One region of the Pseudomonas lijiangensis genome, then DNA from elsewhere that is predicted to be linked to it. Evidence: predicted binding sites of a transcription regulator. Region 1 holds the regulator's gene; the other holds the start of a gene.

The links. Region 1 encodes sigma-54, which starts transcription at its own class of promoters, with help from an activator protein. Its sites were predicted from a motif close to ANTGGCATNNANNTTGCTNT; they were not measured.
Region 2: the regulator sigma-54 is predicted to act here: its motif matches at 1,949-1,968, upstream of glnA (glutamate--ammonia ligase).

What each region holds. Positions count from the first base shown of each region.
Region 1 is NZ_CP076668.1:4,824,133-4,835,707, reverse strand. It holds gene KQP88_RS20250 (HPr family phosphocarrier protein) at 1-58, opposite strand, end outside; gene rapZ (RNase adapter RapZ) at 74-931, opposite strand; gene ptsN (PTS IIA-like nitrogen regulatory protein PtsN) at 934-1,398, opposite strand; gene hpf (ribosome hibernation-promoting factor, HPF/YfiA family) at 1,410-1,718, opposite strand; gene KQP88_RS20230 (RNA polymerase factor sigma-54) at 1,795-3,288, opposite strand; gene lptB (LPS export ABC transporter ATP-binding protein) at 3,473-4,198, opposite strand; gene lptA (lipopolysaccharide transport periplasmic protein LptA) at 4,199-4,744, opposite strand; gene lptC (LPS export ABC transporter periplasmic protein LptC) at 4,731-5,303, opposite strand; gene KQP88_RS20210 (KpsF/GutQ family sugar-phosphate isomerase) at 5,433-6,407, opposite strand; gene KQP88_RS20205 (ATP-binding cassette domain-containing protein) at 6,724-7,533, shown strand; gene mlaE (lipid asymmetry maintenance ABC transporter permease subunit MlaE) at 7,533-8,330, shown strand; gene mlaD (outer membrane lipid asymmetry maintenance protein MlaD) at 8,330-8,797, shown strand; gene KQP88_RS20190 (MlaC/ttg2D family ABC transporter substrate-binding protein) at 8,808-9,461, shown strand; gene KQP88_RS20185 (STAS domain-containing protein) at 9,458-9,763, shown strand; gene KQP88_RS20180 (BolA family protein) at 9,878-10,117, shown strand; gene murA (UDP-N-acetylglucosamine 1-carboxyvinyltransferase) at 10,140-11,405, shown strand; gene hisG (ATP phosphoribosyltransferase) at 11,555-11,575, shown strand, end outside.
Region 2 is NZ_CP076668.1:381,873-393,447, forward strand. It holds gene KQP88_RS01770 (cupin domain-containing protein) at 1-207, opposite strand, end outside; gene glnA (glutamate--ammonia ligase) at 444-1,850, opposite strand; gene thiI (tRNA uracil 4-sulfurtransferase ThiI) at 2,183-3,637, shown strand; gene typA (translational GTPase TypA) at 3,778-5,598, shown strand; gene KQP88_RS01790 (YkgJ family cysteine cluster protein) at 5,842-6,297, opposite strand; gene KQP88_RS01795 (GTPase/DUF3482 domain-containing protein) at 6,433-7,818, opposite strand; gene KQP88_RS01800 (DUF2868 domain-containing protein) at 7,811-9,190, opposite strand; gene KQP88_RS01805 (dihydrofolate reductase) at 9,294-9,806, shown strand; gene KQP88_RS01810 (HAD family hydrolase) at 10,017-11,072, shown strand; gene ilvD (dihydroxy-acid dehydratase) at 11,151-11,575, opposite strand, start outside.

The DNA.
Region 1 (11,575 bases):
CGGCTGCGCGGGCATGCAGGCCCAGTTTGTTGATGATGGTGATTTGACGAGCGGGCATCGCAGTGAAAATCCTTCAGCTGAGGTCGCGGTGGCGGACCTGAACGTTCTTGAGTGATTGTTGCAGGACCTGACCCAGACGTTCTGTCAGGTAGACGGAGCGATGATGCCCGCCTGTGCAGCCAATGGCGATGGTGACGTACGAGCGGTTGCTGGCAGCAAAGCGAGGCAGCCATTTGTTGAGGTAGGAGAAAATGTCCTGGAACATCTCTTCGACATCAGGCTGGGCTGCCAGGTATTCGATAACGGGGGCATCGAGGCCCGAATGGTCGCGCAGTTCAGGCTTCCAGTACGGATTGGGCAGGCAGCGCACATCGAATACGACGTCGGCGTCCACAGGCATGCCACGCTTGAAACCGAACGACTCGATCAGGAAGGCGGTACCGGCTTCAGGCCTGTTCAGCAGGCGAAGCTTGAGGGTGTCGCGTAGCTGATAGAGGTTCAGGTGCGTGGTGTTGATCTTGAGATCGGCCAGATCGATGATTGGCCCCAGCAGAGTCGTTTCGTCGTGTATGGCTTCTGCCAATGAACGATTCGCCGTGCTGAGCGGGTGACGACGGCGAGTTTCGGAGAAGCGTTTGAGCAGCGTCGCTTCGTCGGCATCCAGATAGAGCACGTCGCACTGGATATTCAGTGCACGAAGTTCGGCGAGGATCTGCGGGAAGCGCGTCAGGTGGCTCGGGAGGTTACGTGCATCGATGGACACCGCCAGCAGAGGTTCTGCCAGCTCGCTGTTCATCAGCGCACGCTCTGCCAGTTCCGGAAGGAGGCCGGCAGGAACGTTGTCCACGCAATAGAAACCGTTGTCTTCCAGCACATTCAGAGCTGTGCTCTTGCCAGAACCCGAACGACCACTCACGACGATCAGGCGCATGTTCAATGTCCGTTCTGTACGTCCAGTACCACTTGATAAAGCGTTTCACCGCTTTCGGCACTGCGTAGGCGGTCACGCACTTCAGTGCGGTCAAGCATGCTGGCTATCTGGCGCAGCAGCTCCAGGTGTTCATCGGTGGCCGCTTCCGGGACGAGCAGGACAAACAGCAGGTCGACCGGGGCACCATCGATGGCGTCGAAATCGATAGGCGATTCCAGGCGCATGACTGCGCTCACAGGTGTTTCACACCCTGCAAGGCGGCAATGGGGGATGGCAATGCCGTTGCCAAAACCGGTAGATCCCAGTTTTTCGCGGGCAACAAGGCTTTCAAACACACTTTGCTGGTCCATGCTCGGTACTTCTCGACCGATCAGGTTGGCAATTTGTTCGAGTACGCGTTTTTTACTGCCGCCCGACACGTTCACGCATGAACGGCCGGGGGTCAGGATGTTTTCAAGTCGGATCATTGGAATGAGTGTCAGCGAGCTGTCGCACCTTTAAGGATGTTCTGCTGCTTCTCCTTATGCTTGAGCAATTGTCTGTCGAGCTTATCAGTGAGAAGGTCGATGGCCGCGTACATGTCGTCATGTTCGGCGTTGGCTACGACCTCTCCACCATGGATGTGCAGTGTGGCTTCGATCTTCTGTTTGAGCTTCTCGACCGCCAGGGTGACCTGCACGTTAGTAATCTTGTCAAAATGCCCTTCGAGCTTCTTGAGCTTGAGCTCAACGTATTCGCGAAGGGGCTTGGTCACTTCCAGTTGGTGTCCACTGATATTGACTTGCATACAGCTTTCTCCTTTGCCAGTGCATATAGAAGCAGGAGTTCATTCCTGCCGCTGGAACGCTGTGGCTCTGCCTGCATCACATCAGTCGCTTGCGTTCACTCGAAGGTGCGATTCCGAGCGACTCGCGGTACTTGGCAACTGTGCGACGGGCTACTTGAATGCCTTGTGCCTCCAGTAAACCAGCGATCTTGCTATCACTCAACGGCTTTTTCTGATTTTCCGCTGCAACCAGTTTCTTGATGATTGCGCGAATTGCCGTCGAAGAGCATTCCCCGCCTTCGGAGGTGCTGACGTGGCTGGAAAAGAAGTATTTCAGCTCGTAAATACCCCTTGGGGTATGCATGAACTTCTGGGTGGTCACGCGGGAAATTGTCGACTCGTGCATGCCTACGGCTTCGGCGATGTCATGCAGGACGAGCGGCTTCATGGCTTCGTCGCCATACTCGAGAAAACCGCGCTGATGTTCGACGATCTGGGTGGCAACCTTCATCAGGGTTTCGTTGCGGCTCTGCAGGCTCTTGATGAACCAGCGGGCTTCCTGCAACTGATTGCGCATGAAGGTGTTGTCGGCGCTGGTGTCGGCCCGGCGCACAAAACCGGCATATTGCGGGTTGACCCGCAGGCGCGGCACGGATTCCTGATTCAGCTCCACCAGCCAGCGCTCGTTGTCCTTGCGCACGATCACATCGGGCACGACATATTCGGCTTCGGTGGATTCGATCTGCGAGCCGGGGCGCGGGTTGAGGCTCTGGACCAGTTCGATGACCTGGCGCAGTTCGTCTTCCTTGAGCTTCATGCGACGCATGAGCTGGGTGTAGTCGCGACTGCCCAGCAGGTCGATGTAGTCGGTGACCAGGCGCTGGGCTTCGCTCAGCCAGCGGGTCTTGGCCGGTAGCTGGCGCAATTGCAGCAGCAGGCATTCGCTCAGGTTGCGGGCGCCGATACCGGCAGGTTCGAATTGCTGGATACGGTGCAGAACGGCTTCGATCTCGTCGAGTTCGATATCCAGTTCGGGATCGAAGGCTTCGACGATTTCTTCGAGGGTTTCGTCGAGATAGCCCTGGTTATTGATGCAGTCGATCAGGGTGACGGCAATCAGCCGGTCCTTGTCGGACATCGGCGCCACGTTCAATTGCCACAGCAGATGGCTCTGCAGGCTTTCGCCAGCGGACGTGCGGGTGGTGAAGTCCCATTCGTCGTCATCGTTGCTGGGCAGGCTGCTGGCGCTGGTCTGGTAGACATCTTCCCAGGCGGTATCGACGGGCAATTCGTTTGGAATGCGCTCGTTCCATTCGCCCTCTTCCAGGTTGTCCACAGTGGGTGCGGATTCCTGATAGCTGGGTTCCTGGATCTCGGTATTGGGCTTTTGCTCGATGTTGTCGGCCAGAGGGTCGGAGTTGTCGAAGTCTTCGCCTTCCTCCTGGCGTTCCAGCATAGGGTTGGATTCCAGTGCTTCCTGAATCTCTTGCTGGAGGTCCAGGGTCGATAACTGGAGCAAGCGGATAGCCTGTTGCAGCTGCGGTGTCATCGTCAGCTGCTGGCCCATTCTCAAGACTAGCGATGGTTTCATGGCAGGGGCTAAACACCTTATTCGCCGGCGCACATGCGCCATCCACTACAGGGCGCCGAAGCGCCAACTTAAGCAAGTTATATGCCTGAATCTGAAGTGTTTGCCTAGAGCATCATGACAAAAAATGCATTGTCAACAGGATGCTTAGGCAAAGCTCGCATCAAGAGAGCTCACACAGGATCGACTACAGGCGGAACTCGTGGCCGAGGTAGACCTCTTTCACCAGCTGGTTGGCCAGAATGGTTTCCGAGTCGCCTTCGGCAATCAATTGCCCGTCGTTCACGATGTAGGCGGTTTCGCAGATATCCAGGGTTTCGCGCACGTTGTGATCGGTGATCAGCACGCCGATGCCCTTGGCTTTGAGGTGATGAATGATCTGTTTGATATCGCCCACCGAGATGGGGTCTACACCTGCGAAAGGTTCGTCGAGCAGGATGAACTTGGGTGCGGTGGCCAGTGCCCGGGCAATTTCCACGCGGCGGCGCTCACCACCCGAAAGGCTCATGCCCAGGTTGTCGCGGATGTGGGTGATGTGGAATTCCTGAAGCAGGCTTTCCAGCTCCTTGCGACGTGCGGCTGAGTCGAGTTCCTTGCGGGTCTCGAGGATGGCCATGATGTTGTCGGACACGGACAGCTTGCGGAAGATCGAGGCTTCCTGAGGCAGATAGCCAATGCCTGCGCGGGCGCGGCCGTGCATCGGCTGGTGGCTGACATCGAGGTCATCGATCAGGACGCGGCCCTGATCGGCCTGTACCAGACCGACGATCATGTAGAAGCAGGTCGTCTTGCCGGCGCCGTTGGGGCCGAGCAAGCCTACGATCTGACCGCTGTCGATGGACAGGCTTACGTCGCGTACGACCTGACGACTCTTGTAGCTTTTAGCCAGATGCTGGGCTTTAAGCGTCGCCATTTACTGGGCCTTCTGCTGTTCGGTTTTCTTTTTAGGCTGGATGACCATGTCGATCCGTGGGCGCGGTGCAGTCACTTTAGCGCCGCCATTGGCGCGACCTGCGGTGACGACCTGCTTCACAGTGTCATAGACGATCTTCTCGCCTTCGGAGGTGTTGCCGTCGTTGATGACCTTGGCCTTGTCGATCAGTACGATGCGGTCCTGTGCCGCGTAATACTGGATGGTGACGCCATAGGCCTGCACGATCGGCTTGTCTACCGAGGGTTTCTGCTCGTAATAGGCCAGGTTGCCGACGGAGGTGAATACGTCGACTTCGCCCTGTGCGTTACGAGTGATGGTCACGGTATTACCGGTGATCTTCATCGAACCCTGAGTGATGATCACGTTGCCCTTGTAGGTGGCAACGCCTTTCTTGTCATCGAGCTGCGCATCGTCAGACTGGATGTGGATCGGCTGATCGCGATCGGTTGGCAGGGACCAGGCGCTCGCGCTTCCCAGTGCTGCGCCCAGGCCGAGCAAAAAAGGAAGAGTTTTAACGAGACTCATACTGTCCTCTTACGTTGGACAGCAGGTCCATCCTGCCGTCGTTCAAATACGCTTTCATTCCCTTGGCTGTCGTTACACCGCCAGCGGCGTCGATTCTAACCACTTGCTCGGTCTGCGCATATTGCTTCTGTGGGAATACGGTCATACGACTGCTGGTAATGATAGTCGTACGCTGCTTTTCATCGGTACGTGCAACACGTACGGAGTCGATCAGTTCAACTTCGGTGCCGCCCGGCGAAACTTCGCCGCGTTCGCTCTGTACGTGCCACGGGAACAGGGTGCCGCGGTACATGTGCAGGTCGGGTTTGGTCAGCAGGGTGATATCCGTTGCCTTGACGTGTTCGACCTTGTCGGCAGTCATGTCGTATTGCATCTTGCCGTCGGGCAGGTACTGCACGCTATGGGCATTGATGGCGTAATAGTCGATGGCGGTGTCGTCGGTGGCGGCGACAGGCTGATCCATGAAGCTTTCCGGGCTGATGTTCCAGTAGCCGACTGCGGCAAGCAGCAGTGCCAGCACCCCGAAGGTCAGGATCGTGCGTATTTTCTTACTGAACATAGAAAAGGCTTCCATAAGGGCGCATGGCGGGCTGCTTCAATGTTACCCGGCGCGCAGGCGACAAGTCTGGCAGATCGTTGCCCTGGCAGGTGATTTGTTCCTGATTCATAAAGAGCAGAAGAGTAGCCATTACATGACACCCGCTCGCAGCAGGTCCTGCAGGTTGAAGGCGCCGGTCGGGCGGTCATCGGCGTCGACGACGATCAGCGCGCCGATCTTGTGATCTTCCATGATTTTCAGGGCTTCGGCGGCGAGCATGTCTGCGCGGGCCGTCTTGCCATGAAGGGTCATGACTTCATCTATGGTGGTTTCGCGAATGTCGATCGGGCGATCCAGGGTGCGGCGCAGGTCGCCGTCGGTGAAGATCCCGGCCAGCTTGCCGTCGGCGTCGACGATTGCGGTCATGCCCAGGCCCTTGCGGGTCATTTCCAGCAGCGCATCGCGTAGCGGGGTGCCGCGCTGAACCTTGGGCAGGGCGTTGCCAGTGTGCATGACGTTCTCGACTTTGAGCAGCAGGCGTCGGCCCAGTGCGCCGCCGGGGTGCGAGAACGCGAAATCTTCTGCGGTGAAGCCGCGAGCTTCGAGCAATGCAACGGCCAGGGCGTCACCCATGACCAGGGCTGCGGTAGTCGAGGACGTGGGCGCCAGGTTCAGCGGGCAGGCTTCGTGTTCCACCTGGACGTTGAGGTTGACGTCGGCCGCCTTGGCCATGACCGACGTCGGGTTGCCCGTCAGGCTGATCATCTTGATACCCAGGCGCTTGATGAGGGGCAGCAGGGTAACGATTTCATTGGTCGTGCCGGAGTTGGACAGGGCCAGAATGATGTCGTCACGGGTAATCATGCCCATGTCGCCATGGCTGGCTTCGGCGGGATGCACGAAATAAGAGGTCGTGCCGGTGCTGGCCAGGGTTGCGGCGATCTTTCTGCCGATGTGGCCGGACTTGCCCATGCCGACCACTACGACGCGTCCCTTGCTGGCCAGAATCATTTCGCACGCGCGCACGAAATCGCCATCGAGATGGCCGAGCAAGCCTTGTATGGCTTCCATTTCGAGGCGGATGGTTCGTTGCGCGGATTGAGTCAGGTCGCTGGATCGGGTCATATCTTGAATTAGTCGGCTTGCTGAAAGGCGGCGATTATAGCGGTAATGTACGATTCCCTCACGTCTGATCGTCATGGAGTTGTATCTGGGGTGGCTTGTTCAGCCTTTCGGGGTTATTGCAAGGGCTTTTCTCAGGTTTATTTCAGCCTGCACAGGGTGTCTGCAAGGTGCTGTGGGGTATCTAACAAACAGGTTCTCTTCTTGGGTGGCGTGCTGCTGCGGTGATATAGTGCGCGGCTTGTTCGGCTGGCCCGTGCTGTCTGTGTCTCGCGAGAGCAGGCAGGAGAAGGGAGAAGCTGTATCGCAAGGAGTTTAGATGAGCGCCGATGACGCCTACGCGGTCGATTTGAAAGGAGTGTCCTTCAAACGCGGCACGCGCAGCATATTCACTGATGTCGATATTCGTATTCCCAAGGGGAAGGTCACCGGGATCATGGGGCCGTCCGGCTGTGGCAAGACGACCTTGCTTCGGCTCATGGGAGCGCAATTGCGGCCAAGTTCGGGCGAGGTCTGGGTCAATGGCCAGAACCTGCCCGAGCTGTCACGCAGCGACCTGTTCGATGCGCGCAAGAACATGGGTGTCCTGTTCCAGAGCGGCGCCTTGTTCACCGATCTCGATGTTTTCGAGAACGTCGCCTTTCCCTTGCGCGTTCACACCCAGTTACCGGAAGAGATGATCCGCGACATCGTCCTGCTCAAATTGCAGGCAGTGGGCTTGCGCGGCGCGCTCGAGCTGATGCCCGACGAGTTGTCCGGTGGCATGAAGCGTCGCGTGGCGCTTGCCCGTGCGATCGCCCTCGATCCGCAGATTCTCATGTACGACGAACCCTTTGTCGGGCAGGACCCGATAGCCATGGGGGTTCTGGTGCGTCTGATCCGCTTGCTCAACGATGCGCTGGGGATCACCAGTATCGTGGTGTCTCATGATCTTTCCGAGACAGCAAGTATCGCGGACTACCTTTACGTCGTCGGAGACGGACAGGTGTTGGGGCAGGGTACGCCGCAGGAACTGATGTCCTCGGATAATCCGCGCATTCGTCAGTTCATGACCGGCGAGCCGGACGGCCCCGTTCCATTTCACTATCCGGCACCGGATTTTCGTGAAGATCTTTTGGGGAAGCGCTGATGCGCAATAAGTCATTGCTGGACCGTATTCGCCTGTTCGGGCGTTCGGCCATTGATACCGTTGCAGTGCTGGGGCGATCCGGCATCTTTCTGGGCCATGCCTTGCTGGGGCGCGGCGGGATCGGCGGCGGTTTTTCGCTGCTGATCAAACAGTTGTACTCGGTGGGCGTGATGTCTCTGGTCATCATCGTCGTGTCGGGCATTTTCATCGGCATGGTGCTGGCTCTTCAGGGCTTCAGCATCCTGGCCAGATACGGTTCGGAGCAGGCCGTGGGCCAGATGGTCGCATTGACCCTGCTGCGTGAGCTGGGGCCTGTGGTGACAGCGCTGCTGTTTGCCGGGCGTGCCGGTTCCGCACTGACGGCGGAAATCGGCAACATGAAGTCCACCGAGCAGTTGTCCAGCCTTGAAATGATCGGTGTCGACCCTCTCAAGTACATCATTGCACCACGCCTGTGGGCCGGGTTCATTTCCCTGCCGCTGCTGGCGATCATTTTCAGTGTGGTCGGAATCTGGGGTGGCTCGTGGGTCGCAATCGACTGGCTGGGTGTCTATGAAGGCTCCTTCTGGTCGAACATGCAGAGCAGCGTTTCCTTCACCAGTGATGTGCTCAATGGTGTTATCAAAAGTGTCGTCTTTGCCTTCGTGGTGACCTGGATCGCCGTTTTCCAGGGTTATGACTGTGAGCCCACTTCCGAGGGGATCAGCCGTGCCACGACCAAAACCGTTGTATATGCCTCACTGGCAGTGCTGGGCCTCGACTTTATTCTGACCGCCTTGATGTTTGGAGATTTCTGATGCAAAACCGTGCAATCGAAACCGGAGTCGGCCTGTTCCTGCTGGCCGGGATACTGGCTTTGCTATTGCTCGCCCTGCGTGTCAGCGGCTTGAGCGCCAGTGCGACCAATGACAGCTATAAACTTTACGCATACTTCGACAATATCGCCGGTTTGACTGTCAGAGCCAAGGTGAGCATGGCGGGTGTGCCGATCGGCCGGGTAACGGCAATCGATCTGGATCGTGACACCTTTACCGGTCGTGTGACGCTGGAGATCCAGAAAAAGGTGGATAACCTGCCTTCTGACTCCACCGCTTCGATCCTGACCTCCGGTCTGCTCGGTGAAAAATACATTGGTATCAGCGTGGGCGGTGACCAGTCCCTGCTCAAGGACGGCAGCACGATCCATGACACGCAGTCATCGCTTGTGCTGGAAGACCTGATCGGGAAATTCCTGCTCAATACCGTGAGTAAAGAAGCCAAATGAGGAGCTTTAAATGATCTCTATCCTGCGCCGTGGTCTGCTGGTGTTGCTGGCCGTGCTGCCGATGATGGCAAATGCGGCGGCAACTCCGTCCGCTCATGACCTGGTAGATCGCACCACCAAGGAGTTGCTGAGCGATCTGGCCAGCAACAAAGAGCAGTACAAATCCAATCCGAGCGCGTTCTACGATGCCTTGAACCGTATCGTTGGCCCGGTAGTGGATGCTGACGGCATTTCCAGAAGCATCATGACCGTCAAGTACTCGCGCAAGGCCACGCCTGAGCAGATGCAGCGTTTCCAGGAAAACTTCAAGCGCAGCCTGATGCAGTTCTATGGCAATGCGCTGCTGGAGTACAACAACCAGGGCATCATCGTTTCTCCTGCCAAGGATGAGGGTGCTGATCGCACCAGCGTCGATATGCAGGTAAAAGGCAACAACGGCGCGGTTTATCCGGTTTCCTACACCCTTGAGAAAATCAACGGCGAGTGGAAAGTGCGTAACGTGATCATCAATGGCATCAACATCGGCAAGCTGTTCCGTGACCAGTTCGCCGATGCCATGCAGCGTAATGGCAACGACCTGGACAAGACCATCGATGGCTGGGCGGGTGAAGTCGCCAAGGCCAAGGAAGTGACGACCGAAGCTGCGCAGAAGTCTGCGCAATGAGTGAGTCTGCCGTACGCTTTGGCTCGCCCGGGCAATTGCAGCTGACGGGCGTGCTGGATTACCGTAGCGGGCCGCAACTGCGCAAGCAGGGCGCGGCCCTCATCAAGTCCAGCGATGCACCGAGCCTGATTCTGGACTGCTCCGGTGTGGTGAAGTCCAGCAGCGTCGGGCTGGCCCTGCTGCTGGCGTTCATGCGTGATGCCAGTGATGCGGGCAAGTCGGTCAGCGTGCAGTCATTGCCCGAGGACATGCGGGAAATTGCCCGTGTATCCGGCTTGAGCGAGCTTTTGGATAGTCATTAATAGCGGTTATCGGGAAAGCCCTTTGTCTGGCACCCCTTCGTTGGGGTTCGCATAGCATGGGCTTTTTTGTATGATGGCCGACCCGCGCGCGTAGGGCGCCGATCGAGGTTAAGCATGCAGGCTGTAGAAGTTAAGACCTTCCTTGAAGGAAAGCTGCCCGAAATCCAGGTGGAAGTTGAAGGCCAAGGCTGCAATTTCCAGCTGAACATCATCAGTGACGAGATGGCCAGCCTGAGCCCCGTCAAGCGTCAGCAAAACATCTATGCCCATTTGAACCCTTGGATTGCCGATGGCAGCATCCACGCGGTCACTATGAAATTTTTCAGCCGCGCTGCCTGGGCCGAGCGCACCTGAGCCAATTGGTGTCGAGATTCTAATGGATAAATTGATTATTACCGGTGGTGTTCGTCTTGATGGCGAAATCCGCATTTCCGGGGCAAAGAACTCTGCCCTGCCGATTCTCTCGGCTACGCTGCTGGCCGATGGCCCGGTAGTCGTTCAGAACCTGCCGCACCTGCACGACATCACCACCATGATCGAGCTGTTCGGTCGTATGGGCATCGAGCCTGTGATCGACGAGAAACTCAGCGTCGAAATCGACCCGCGCACCATCAAGACCCTGGTCGCGCCGTACGAACTGGTTAAAACCATGCGTGCGTCGATTCTGGTTCTGGGCCCGATGGTTGCCCGTTTCGGTGAGGCCGAAGTCGCACTGCCTGGCGGTTGCGCCATCGGTTCGCGTCCGGTCGACCTGCACATCCGTGGCCTTGAAGCCATGGGCGCGATCATCGATGTCGAAGGTGGCTACATCAAGGCCAAGGCCCCTGAAGGCGGCCTGCGTGGTGCCAACTTCTTCTTCGATACCGTGAGCGTGACCGGTACCGAGAACATCATGATGGCTGCCAGCCTGGCAAACGGTCGCAGCGTTCTGCAGAATGCCGCCCGCGAGCCTGAAGTCGTCGATCTGGCGAACTTCCTGATCGCCATGGGTGCGAAAATCCAGGGCGCCGGTACCGACACCATCACCATCGACGGTGTGAAGCGTCTGGGTCCTGCGACCTACAAGGTCATGCCTGACCGCATCGAGACCGGCACCTACCTGGTTGCCGCTGCTGCCACCGGTGGCCGCGTCAAGGTCAAGGACACCGATCCGACCATCCTCGAAGCGGTATTGCTCAAGCTCCAGGAAGCCGGTGCAGAAATCACCAGCGGCGAAGACTGGATCGAGCTGGACATGCACGGCAAGCGCCCCAAGGCGGTCAACGTGCGTACCGCGCCTTACCCGGCGTTCCCGACCGACATGCAGGCGCAGTTCATCTCGCTCAACGCAATCGCGGAAGGCACTGGCGCAGTGATCGAAACCATCTTTGAAAACCGCTTCATGCATGTCTATGAAATGCATCGCATGGGCGCACAAATCCAGGTGGAAGGTAATACGGCAATCGTGACCGGTACCGAAGTGCTCAAGGGCGCGCCTGTGATGGCGACCGACCTGCGTGCATCGGCCAGTCTGGTGATCTCGGCGCTGGTTGCCCAGGGCGATACCCTGATCGATCGCATCTACCACATCGACCGTGGCTACGAGTGCATCGAAGAGAAACTGCAAATGCTGGGTGCCAAGATCCGTCGCGTTCCGGGCTAGCAGCATGGGGCTCCACTGCCTTCCGGGCAGTGGAGCCCGCAGTGTGATTTTCTGATTCGTTTCACCTTGAGCCCGTCATGTCGGGCTCAAGTGTTGTTTCGGGCCGTCTGCCCGGAGCAAAAGTTTCCTGATAAGGACTTACGTTTTCCATGTTGACCATCGCACTGTCC
Region 2 (11,575 bases), 1.4 Mb from region 1:
TGCCTCGACCGTGAGTTCGCCGGAAAGGACGTAGGCGGCGTTTGGAACGGGGTGCTGGTGCCATTTCAGCGTGCTGTTCGCCGGGATGCTGATCTTGAGAATGCTCAGTTCCGGCTGGCCTTCGGGATAAGCCTTGTAGGGCGTTCCATCCCATGACTGGGTGGCTTCGAGCAATATCTGGGATGTGGGCTGGTTTGTGCCCTGCATGTTTTTGTCAGCGAAAGCCATATTGCCCAATAACAGGCTGGCGACGACCAGCAGGATGTTGATGTCCATGTAACCCCCGGTTTTGCGATTGATTGATCTCAAGGCGAAACGCAAGAATTCCAAAAAGCTCAGGCAGCAAGGTGCTAACTATTTACTACATGCCAGTAAAAGCGCGGGCATGAAAAAGGCCTCCCGAAGGAGGCCTCATTTACGCCATTACCGCTGGCGCGACTGGATCAGCAGCTGTAGTACAGCTCGTATTCCAGTGGGTGTACGAAAGTACGTACCTTGATTTCTTCTTCGCTTTTCAGCTCGATGTAAGCGTCGATGAAATCGTCGCTGAAAACGCCGCCTTTGGTCAGGAACGCACGACCTTTGTCCAGCTCTTCCAGGGCTTCTTTCAGGCTGCCGCAAACTTGTGGAATGCCTTTGGCCTCTTCTGGCGGCAGGTCATACAGGTTTTTGTCAGCTGCATCGCCAGGGTGGATCTTGTTCTGGATGCCGTCCAGGCCAGCCATCAACAGTGCAGCGAACGCCAGGTACGGGTTGGCTGCCGGATCCGGGAAGCGGGCTTCGATACGACGGCCACGTGGGCTGGAGACGTAAGGAATACGGATCGAAGCGGAACGGTTACGAGCCGAGTAGGCCAGCATGACCGGAGCTTCGAAGCCCGGGACCAGACGTTTGTAGGAGTTGGTCGAAGGGTTGGTGAAGCCGTTCAGAGCCTTACCGTGCTTGATGATACCGCCGATGAAGTACAGAGCGGTGTCGGACAGGCCGGCATAGCCTTCGCCTGCGAAGGTGTTCTTGCCATCTTTGGCGATGGACATGTGAACGTGCATACCCGAACCGTTATCGCCGTACAGAGGCTTGGGCATGAAGGTGGCGGTGCGACCGTAAGCGTCGGCAACGTTGTGCACGACATACTTGAGGGTCTGAACTTCGTCAGCCTTGGCAACCAGGGTGTTGAACTTCACGCCGATTTCGTTCTGGCCGGCAGTTGCCACTTCGTGGTGGTGAACTTCGACGACCTGACCCATTTCTTCCAGTGCGTTGCACATGGCAGTACGGATTTCGTGGTCGTGGTCGACCGGTGGAACCGGGAAGTAGCCGCCTTTGATACCTGGACGGTGGCCTTTGTTGCCGCCTTCCACGTCCTGGTCGGTCATCCACGAGCCTTGCTCGGAGAAGATCTTGAACATGGAGCCGGAGATGTCGGACTTGTACTTGACCGAATCGAAGATGAAGAACTCTGGCTCCGGACCAACGAATACGGTGTCACCGATACCGGTGGACTTCAGGTATTCCTCGGCGCGGTGGGCGATGGCGCGTGGGTCGCGGTCATAGCCTTGCATGGTCGAAGGTTCGATGATGTCGCAGACCAGGATCAGGGTCGGCTCTTCGGTGAACGGGTCCAGAACTGCGGAGCTGTCGTCCGGCAGCAGGATCATGTCGGAGGCTTCGATACCTTTCCAGCCTTCAATGGAGGAACCGTCGAACATCTTGCCGACTTCAAAGAAGTCGTCGTCCAGCGCATCGCGAGCTGGCATGGTGACGTGTTGCTGCTTGCCTTTGGTGTCAGTGAAGCGCAGATCAATCCATTTAACGTCATGATCTTTGATGAGTTGAACCGACTTCGACATGGTGTCCTCCGGGTGGCTAGGGCCTGGTTATGGTTGTGGCCCCTTAAATTTGGGTGATGCCGGCGCAGATACTCTGCCAAGGCAACCTGCCTCACAAGGGAGCAAATTGCATGCCAGTGCCCCGTGTTGGGTTTTTTGCCCCAAACAAGGCCTTTTCGGGGGCGAAAACGGATTTATCGGCAAAATGACGCACTGTTATGGTGCTTTAAAATGCCGAGGCGTGCCTTTTTAGTGCGCTGATGATTGGTAGTACGATAACTGGTTAAACCTTGAGCAATTTCCGCTATAATCCGCGCCCCCCTTTTTCGGCCGGCACCTCACGTACCGTTTCCATGAAACTAATCGTCAAAGTTTTTCCTGAAATCACCATCAAAAGCCCGCCGGTGCGCAAGAAGTTCATCCGCCAGCTGGCCAAGAACATTCGTACCGTGCTCCGTGAACTGGACGCGGACATTGTCGTGGGTGGCGTATGGGACAACCTTGAGGTCGAAACAAGGCTGACCGATCCAAAGGTCCTGCAGGGCATCACCGAGCGCCTGAGCTGCATGCCGGGCATCGCCAATTTCCTGCAGGTTGCCGAATACCCGCTGGGCGATCTGGATGACATCGTTGCCAAGTGCAAGATGCATTACGGCGACCTGCTGCCGGGCAAGATGTTTTCCGTGCGCTGCAAGCGTGCGGGGCGGCACGATTTCAGCTCCATGGACGTCGAGAAGTACGTCGGCAGCAAGTTGCGCCAGCAATGCAGCGCCGCCGGTATCGAGCTGCGCAAGCCCGAACTCGTGGTGCGCATGGAAATTCGCGACCAGCGTCTGTTTGTCATTCATGACCAGCACACTGGCATGGGCGGTTATCCGCTGGGCGCGCTGGAACAGACGCTGGTACTGATGTCCGGTGGTTTCGACTCGACCGTGGCGGCCTACCAGATCATGCGTCGTGGCCTGATGGCGCATTTCTGCTTCTTCAATCTGGGTGGTCGTGCCCATGAGCTGGGCGTGATGGAAGTCGCTCACTTCATCTGGAAGAAGTACGGCAGCTCCCAGCGAGTGCTGTTTGTAAGCGTGCCTTTCGAGGAAGTTCTGGGAGAAATTCTGCAGAAAGTCGATAACAGTCATATGGGTGTAGTTTTGAAGCGTATGATGTTGCGCGCTGCCTCATCTGTTGCCGACCGTCTCGAAATCGATGTGCTGGTGACGGGGGAAGCGATTTCGCAGGTGTCCAGCCAGACGCTGCCCAATCTGTCGGTCATCGACTCGGCCACCGACAAACTGGTGCTGCGACCGCTGATTGCCAGCCACAAGCAGGACATCGTCGATCTGGCGACTGAAATCGGCACGGCCGAATTCGCCCGGCACATGCCTGAATATTGCGGGGTGATTTCGGTCAACCCCAAGACCAACGCCAAGCGTAATCGCGTTGAGTATGAAGAGAAGCAGTTCGACATGGCTGTTCTTGAGCGAGCGCTCGAACGTGCCAGGCTGGTGACCATTGATCGGGTGATCGACGATCTGAGCCAGAATGTCGAAATAGAAGAAGTCAGCCAGGCGCTGGCCGGTCAGGTCGTCATCGACATCCGTCATCCGGATGCCCAGGAAGACCAGCCGCTGCAAGTGCCGGGCGTAGAGATACAGACGCTGCCGTTCTATGCATTGAACAGCCGCTTCAAGGAACTGGATAACACGCGCCAGTACCTGTTGTATTGCGACAAAGGCGTCATGAGTCGCCTGCATGCTCACCATCTGCTCAGTGAGGGGCATGCCAATGTGCGCGTTTATCGACCGAGCTAAGTGCCCGGGGCTGTTTGCCTGTGGCTTGCGTCACCGGCCCCCCGACACCAGTCGTCAAGCCGTAACGGCTTTTGCCGACTCAATGTTAATTGCTGCCTGACAACAGTCAGCTCACCGAATCCTCTGATCGAGATACACAAGTGATCGAAAATCTACGTAACATCGCCATCATTGCTCACGTTGACCATGGCAAAACCACCCTGGTAGACAAACTGCTGCGTCAGTCCGGCACTCTGGAGCGTAACGAGCTCAACGACGAGCGCGTCATGGACTCCAACGACCAGGAGAAAGAGCGCGGTATTACCATTCTCGCGAAGAACACCGCGATCAACTGGAACGGCTACCACATCAACATCGTGGACACCCCGGGCCACGCCGACTTCGGCGGTGAAGTAGAGCGCGTGATGTCGATGGTCGACTCCGTTCTGCTGCTGGTTGACGCTCAAGACGGCCCTATGCCGCAAACCCGTTTCGTGACCAAGAAGGCTTTCGAAGCCGGCCTGCGTCCAATCGTGGTCATCAACAAGGTTGACCGTCCGGGCGCGCGTCCTGACTGGGTTCTGGACCAGATCTTCGACCTGTTCGACAACCTGGGTGCCACCGAAGAACAGCTGGACTTCAAAGTCGTCTACGCCTCGGCCCTGAACGGCATTGCCGGTCTGGACCACACCGAAATGGCTGAAGACATGACCCCGCTGTACCAGTCGATCGTCGACAACGTACCTGCGCCGTCTGTTGACCGCGATGGTCCGTTCCAGATGCAGATCTCCGCTCTGGACTACAACAGCTTCCTGGGTGTTATCGGTGTTGGCCGTATCGCTCGTGGTCGCGTCAAGCCGAACACTCCGGTTGTCGCCATCGACACCGACGGCAAGAAGCGCAACGGCCGTATCCTGAAGCTGATGGGTCACCACGGTCTGCACCGCATCGACGTTGAAGAAGCAGCTGCCGGCGACATCGTCTGCATCAGCGGCTTCGACGAGCTGTTCATCTCCGACACCCTGTGTGATCCAAACACTGTCGAGGCGATGAAGCCTCTGACCGTTGACGAGCCAACCGTTGCCATGACCTTCCAGGTCAACGACTCGCCTTTCTGCGGTAAAGAAGGCAAGTTCGTCACCAGCCGTAACATCAAGGAACGTCTGGACAAAGAGCTGCTGTACAACGTTGCTCTGCGCGTTGAAGAAGGCGACTCGGCTGACAAGTTCAAGGTTTCCGGCCGTGGTGAGCTGCACCTCTCGGTTCTGATCGAAACCATGCGTCGCGAAGGCTTCGAAATGGCCGTAGGTCGTCCGGAAGTGATCATCCGTCTGGTTGACGGCGTGAAACACGAACCGTACGAAAACGTCACCATCGACCTGCCGGAAGATGCACAAGGCGCGATCATGGAGCAAATGGGTCTGCGTAAAGGCGACCTGACCAACATGGTTCCGGATGGCAAGGGCCGTGTTCGCCTTGAGTACAACATCCCGGCTCGTGGCCTGATCGGTTTCCGTAACGAGTTCCTGACCCTGACCTCCGGTGCAGGCATCCTGACCTCGATCTTCGACCGTTACGACGTGATGAAGTCCGGCGACATGTCCGGTCGTCAGAACGGCGTTCTGGTTTCGGTTGAAACCGGCAAGGCACTGACCTACTCCCTGGAAACCCTGCAAGCGCGCGGCAAGCTGTTCGTTGAGCACGGTCAGGAAATCTACAACGGTCAGATCGTTGGTCTGAACAGCCGTGACAACGACCTGGGCGTCAACCCTACCAAGGGCAAGAAGCTCGACAACATGCGTGCTTCGGGTAAAGACGAAACCATCGCTCTGGTTCCACCTGTTCGTTTCACTCTGGAACAGGCTCTGGAATTCATCCAGGACGACGAGCTGTGCGAAGTCACTCCAAAGTCGATCCGTCTTCGCAAGAAGATCCTCGACGAAAGCGAGCGTACCCGCGCTGCCAAGAAAGCCAAGGCTTGATATTTAGCCCCGGCTGAATGAAAACGCCCCCGGTCGAAAGGCCGGGGGCGTTTTTTTATGTCTGGGTTTCACTGTACTGAGTAGGAGTGGATTCATCCGCGAAAGCGGTCCCGCGCAGTAATGTGTGGGAGGCAGCTTGCTGGCGACTGGACCGTGAAACTGGCAGATATGCTGCGTCTGTACGCTAAAGTCGCCAGCAAGCTGCCTCCCACAAAGTGATTGATCAGCATTACTCCTGGCGGATCAGAACTTCAGGGGGACGCGGCCTGAGTTGGAGTTCAGGGCGCCGCTGTTCTGGCGCTCGACGGCCTTTGGCTTGTACGCGCAATACCCAGGGCGCGGGCCGATCTTCGGGTGGTTGCGGCAGGTGTCCGGGCGCTTTTCATAGATGGTGCACAGGCGACTCTTGCGATCCAGATACAGGCAGTCGTTGTTGCTCATGCGCTGCAGGGTAAAGATCCCGGACTTCTGGTTGAAGCGCTCGACGATCCCTTCCTTCTGCAGGCGCTTGGCGATGTTCTTGGCGGGCTCGTCTTTCTCGAACTCGTCAACGATGCCGATGCGGATCAGATCCTTGATCTTCACTTCTACCGGCAAGGTGCAGCAGCTGGAAATACAGCCACCGCACATATGGCTGGAGTACTTGGCCCAGGTATCGAGACGGTCGATCTCTGCGGCTGCGATCAAGGTGGATTTCATTTCGGTTCAGGCTTCCGGGTGTATCGGGCGCGCGATCATACCGGGGCTTGCGGGTTTAGCGTAGGCAAAAATGAGTGAAGCGACTGCCGGTGCCCCTCTTGAGTGATGGTAGGAGGGGCCTTGGTCGCGATGGCATCATACGATCCGTGAGTTGGCCAGGTTTTCGATCTGCTCCTGCCGCTCGGCCTGGCTCAGTTTTGCGCCGGGATTGAGCGATGACCATTGCGGATGTGCCCGCGCCTTGTGCACGGCATCGGGAAGTTTACCTTCGCGCCAGGCCTTATCCTGAGGCTCGCTCACTTCGATGCTGTCCATCGCCGCATGGCCCCTCACGTCCAGCGCCTGCAACAGGTGTTGCTGTCGAAGTACAAGCAGTCGCAGCACTGCATCGTCTACGGTCAGTTCCCGTTGCCCCTTGAGTTTGCCCAGCAACCGCCCGCCATAACTGCGGGCCGTTTGCAGTGCGCCGCCCGCAATGGCGCCGACCAGTGCCGCGGCGCCCAGAGTGATGCCGCCGACCAGCAGATCGACGCCGGCTCCGGCCGCAGCACCTGCCGCCACGCCGCCGCCGACACGTACGCCCAGTTGCTTGAGGGTTTCAGGGTTGAACAGGTCGTCGCCCCAGCGACCATCCAGTAACGGCAAGTCGGCCGCCGAGGCGTCCTGTGTGCGAAAGGCATACAGCTTGAGCAGCGCTTCGACGCAACGTTGTTCACGCTGGCGAATGGCTTTGCGCAGTTCCTCGATAGCCTTCTGTTCCTGCTGTGCATCGGTGTCCACGCTGCGCCGACAGGCTGCGCAGTCAATCAGCATCTCTGCAATCAGCCGTGCGGCGCTGTGTCGTCGGGCCTTGCGCTGGGCCTGTTGGTCTTCGATCAGGCGCTCCAGTTGCGGGCGGGCGCTTTCCATCATCAGCGCCAGGCTTTCATAAAGCCGACGCTCGCCATCCTCCGGTGGTGCCACGCTGTCGAAGCGCACCAGCGCATGAAGGCCAAGACGCGAAAGCGCTTCGCGCCAGTCCGGCTCTCGCTGTTGCGGGCTGCTGACGAAATTCAGTACCGGCAGCAACGGTTTGCCACAGCTTGCCAGTACCGCCAGTTCATCACGGTATTTGGACAGAATCGGTTCGCGGGCATCGATCACGTACAGGCCAGCGTCCGAGTCGAGCAACTGACGCAATACCTTGGCCTCCTGCTCGAAGCGCTGGCGTGCCTCGCTGCTCTCCAGAAAACGCGCCAGTCGCGCCGGGCCGTCCAGTCGTTCGCCGGGGCGATCCAGACGCTCAAGGTAGTCGAGCAGAGCAATGGCATCTTCCAGGCCCGGCGTATCGTAAAGCTCAAGCAGAGCCTGACCTTCGACCGACAGGCGCGCACCTTCTACATGGCGTGTGGTGCTGGGGCGATGGGAGACTTCCCCGAAACCGATATCACGGGTCAGGGTGCGCAACAGCGACGTCTTGCCGACATTGGTATGGCCCACGACCGCCAGCTTGAGTGCGCGAGGTGTGTTCAGCTCAGTCATTGCCTGTCTCCAGCCAGTTCAACAGCGAACCTTCGCTCCACGTCAGCTCCAGTTGCTGCAGTGCGGCGTGCCAGTCATTGAGGCGTTGCGGGTCAAGCGTCTGACCGGCTGGCGCGGGTAATAGCCAGATGCGGGTCAGGCCGGCGTATCTGGCCAGTTCGGCAATCAATGCCAGGCTGCCGCGATCCGGCGAGCGGCGCGGATCGCAAGCAATGAGCAGTCGTGCCGGTGGATAGTGGGTCAATTGCTCCAGCAGCTTCTGTCGGGATTCACGGCTGTCGAGCACACCTGCATCGGCCACGCCCGTCGGCAGTTGTGGAGGCCACGGGTATTGATCGTCCAGTTCGATGGCGACCAGCAAGGCGCCTTCACTGTTGGCGGTGCCTGCGTTGGGTTGTATCCGATGCAGCTGCGGCGGTGCGGCATCGTTGACGCCCAGGCGCTCGCTGCTGGGCATCAGGCGTTCGCGCAACTGCTGGTAGCCGGGCAATTCCAGATCCAGCTTCAGGGTGGCGCGCCCACGCTTCCAGCGCCACAGGCAGAACAGCGCCAGAATCAGGCGCGGCACGATGCCGAAGACCAGCAGGATGCCCACCAGCCAGGAAGCCCAGGCCTGCCGGGCATTTTCCAGGCTCAGTACGCCATTGCCGCTGGCGCGTATCATCAGCTCATCGGGCGTACTGAAACCCAGCATGGCCGGGATGATGCCCAGTGTCTGCGTCAGGCTGACGAAGGTTTCGCTGCCCAGAATGGTGGTTTCCCAGACAAAGCCGTAGCGCCGCGTCGCCATCAGCATCAACAACATGACCATGGCGCTGAGCAAGGCCACCAGCCACAGGCTGTTGACCAGTAGACCCAGTGCCCAGCGATTGAGGCGTCGGCGTTGCAGCAGCACGATCAGTGCGGGAGCCAGTTGGGCGGCCTGTGCGTCGCGAGCGAGCTTTTCGCTGGCCCACAGCCAGAGCCGGCCCAGGCCCGAACTGCTGCGCCCGGTGAATATCAGACCCAGCGCCCAACTGATCAGCAGCACCAGATTCAGCCCGAGCAGGCTGCCCAGCGCCCAGAACACATTGACCGGTGCCTGTCCGTTGCCCATGGCCGCAAAGGCCAGGCCCGCGCCACTGAAAACCGCGATGACGATCAGTGCGATCAGTGCCAGGCGGGCGCCTTGCTTCCAGTGATGCAGGGCGCTGACCATGCCGTCACGTTCGGCCAGCCACAGGGCGCGCAGCTTGATCCGGCTGTTCAGGTCGCCTTCTGCGGCGCGGGCGCGGCGATTGGCTTCCTGGTCGTCAAGGAGGCCTGCCTGTTCTTCTCGCAGGCGTACAGCTTCGGTCAGCCAGAGGGTATCGAGTGGTGTCAGAGCAGTCACACAGCGTCTCTTCGATGAATTAGGCACAAAGCATAACCGTTGCGGTGAAGCTTAGGGTCCACACGGTGTCTCTCAGTTCCCTTGCTCTGTTATTCTCGCGCCCATGAAAAAACATCTCCCTCTCAGCCTGATTGCCGCCCTTGGTGAAAACCGGGTGATCGGCGTCGACAATTCCATGCCCTGGCATTTGCCGGGGGATTTCAAGTATTTCAAGGCCACGACCCTTGGCAAGCCGATCATCATGGGTCGCAAGACCTGGGATTCCCTGGGCCGGCCACTGCCCGGTCGCCTGAACCTGGTGGTCAGTCGTCAGGCTGATCTGCAGCTTGAAGGCGCTGAAGTCTTTGCTTCCCTGGAAGCCGCCGTGGTGCGCGCCGAGCAATGGGCGCAGGAGCAGGGCGTCGATGAAGTGATGCTCATCGGCGGTGCCCAGCTTTATGCGCAGGGCTTGCCTGATGCCGACCGGCTTTACCTCACTCGCGTGGCGCTGAGCCCCGAAGGCGATGCCTGGTTTCCGGAATTTGATGCTGCCGAATGGGTGCTGGTATCCGAGAGCCCGAATCCGGCGCAGGATGACAAACCGGCCTACAGTTTCGAGGTCTGGGAGCGGCGTTAAGCCGTGTTCGCGGGTGATTCGTTCCTGTGCGACGGGAATGAATCGCTCGTGACGAGCGCGTAACTGTCACAAAAATGTCGCAATCGAATATCCCTGTCGCGAACCATTGCGCACATGACGCCGTCAGAACACGCGGGGTCGTTCACACACGAAAATCGTAACACCACTTTGCTACGGTCGGCCCTATACATTTATCGGGGGAAACCATAGATGAAGTTCGCACCAAAAATACTCGCCGCCGCTTTGTGCCTGGGTCTTGCCAGCCAGGCTTTCGCCACCGATCTGAAACACTGGCCGGAGCCTGCCGCCAAGGCGCTGGACACCATGATCGCTGCCAACGCCAATAAAGGTAATTACGCCGTCTTTGACATGGATAACACCAGCTATCGCTTCGACCTCGAAGAGTCGCTGCTGCCGTACATGGAAAACAAGGGCCTGATCACCCGCGAGAAGCTGGACCCGTCTCTGAAGCTGATTCCCTTCAAGGACACCGCCGAACACAAGGAAAGCCTGTTCAGTTACTACTACCGCCTCTGCGAACTGGATGACATGGTCTGCTATCCATGGGTGGCACAAGTATTCTCCGGCTTCACCCTCAAGGAGCTGAAAGGTTACGTCGACGAGCTTATGGCATCGGGCAAACCGATCCCGGCGACCTACTACGACGGCGATGTGGTCAAGAAGCTCGACGTCGAGCCGCCACGAATCTTTACCGGCCAGAAAGAGCTTTTCAACAAGCTGATGGAAAACGGCATCGAGGTCTATGTCATGACCGCTGCTTCCGAAGAGCTGGTGCGGATGGTCGCCTCCGATCCCAAGTACGGCTACAACGTCAAACCGCAGAATGTCATTGGCGTAACCATGCTGCTCAAGGACCGGAAAACCGGCGAGCTGACCACTGCCCGCAAGCAGATCACTGCTGGCAAATACGACGAGAAGAGCAACCTGGGTCTTGAGCTGACGCCTTACCTGTGGACGCCAGCCACCTGGATGGCGGGCAAGCAGGCGGCAATCCTGACGTACATCGACCAATGGAAGAAACCGGTCCTGGTGGCTGGCGATACGCCAACCAGCGACGGCTACATGTTGTTCCATGGCGTGGACGTCAACAAAGGCGGCGTACACCTGTGGATCAACCGCAAGGACAAGTACATGAAGCAGATGGAAGGTATGATCAAGAGCAATGCCGAAGCTCAGGCCAAGGAAGGTTTGCCGGTGACTGCCGACAAGAACTGGGTAGTCGTCAAGCCGGACGAGATTCAGTAAGAGAAAGCATAGCTACAAGCTGCAAGCCATAAGCCGCAAGCTTTTGACTTGCAGCTTTTGACTTGCAGCTTGCCGCTTTTACGGCACCAACTTGTCCAGCAGTGCCTTGTCACGCACAGCGCCCTTGTCGGCGCTGGTGGCCAGCAGGGCGTAGGCCTTGAGGGCGGTGGTCACTTTGCGTGGGCGCGCTTCCACCGGTCTCCAGCCCTTCTTGTCCTGTTCCGCACGGCGTGTAGCCAGCTCTTCATCGCTGACCAGCAGGTTGATCGAGCGGTTCGGGATGTCGATCAGCACTTTGTCGCCATCGCGTACCAGGCCGATTGCGCCACCTGCAGCCGCTTCCGGGGAAGCGTGGCCGATGGAGAGGCCCGAGGTGCCACCCGAGAAACGACCGTCGGTCAGCAGGGCGCAGTCTTTGCCCAGGCCCTTGGATTTCAGGTACGACGTCGGGTACAGCATTTCCTGCATGCCCGGGCCGCCTTTCGGACCTTCGTAACGGATGA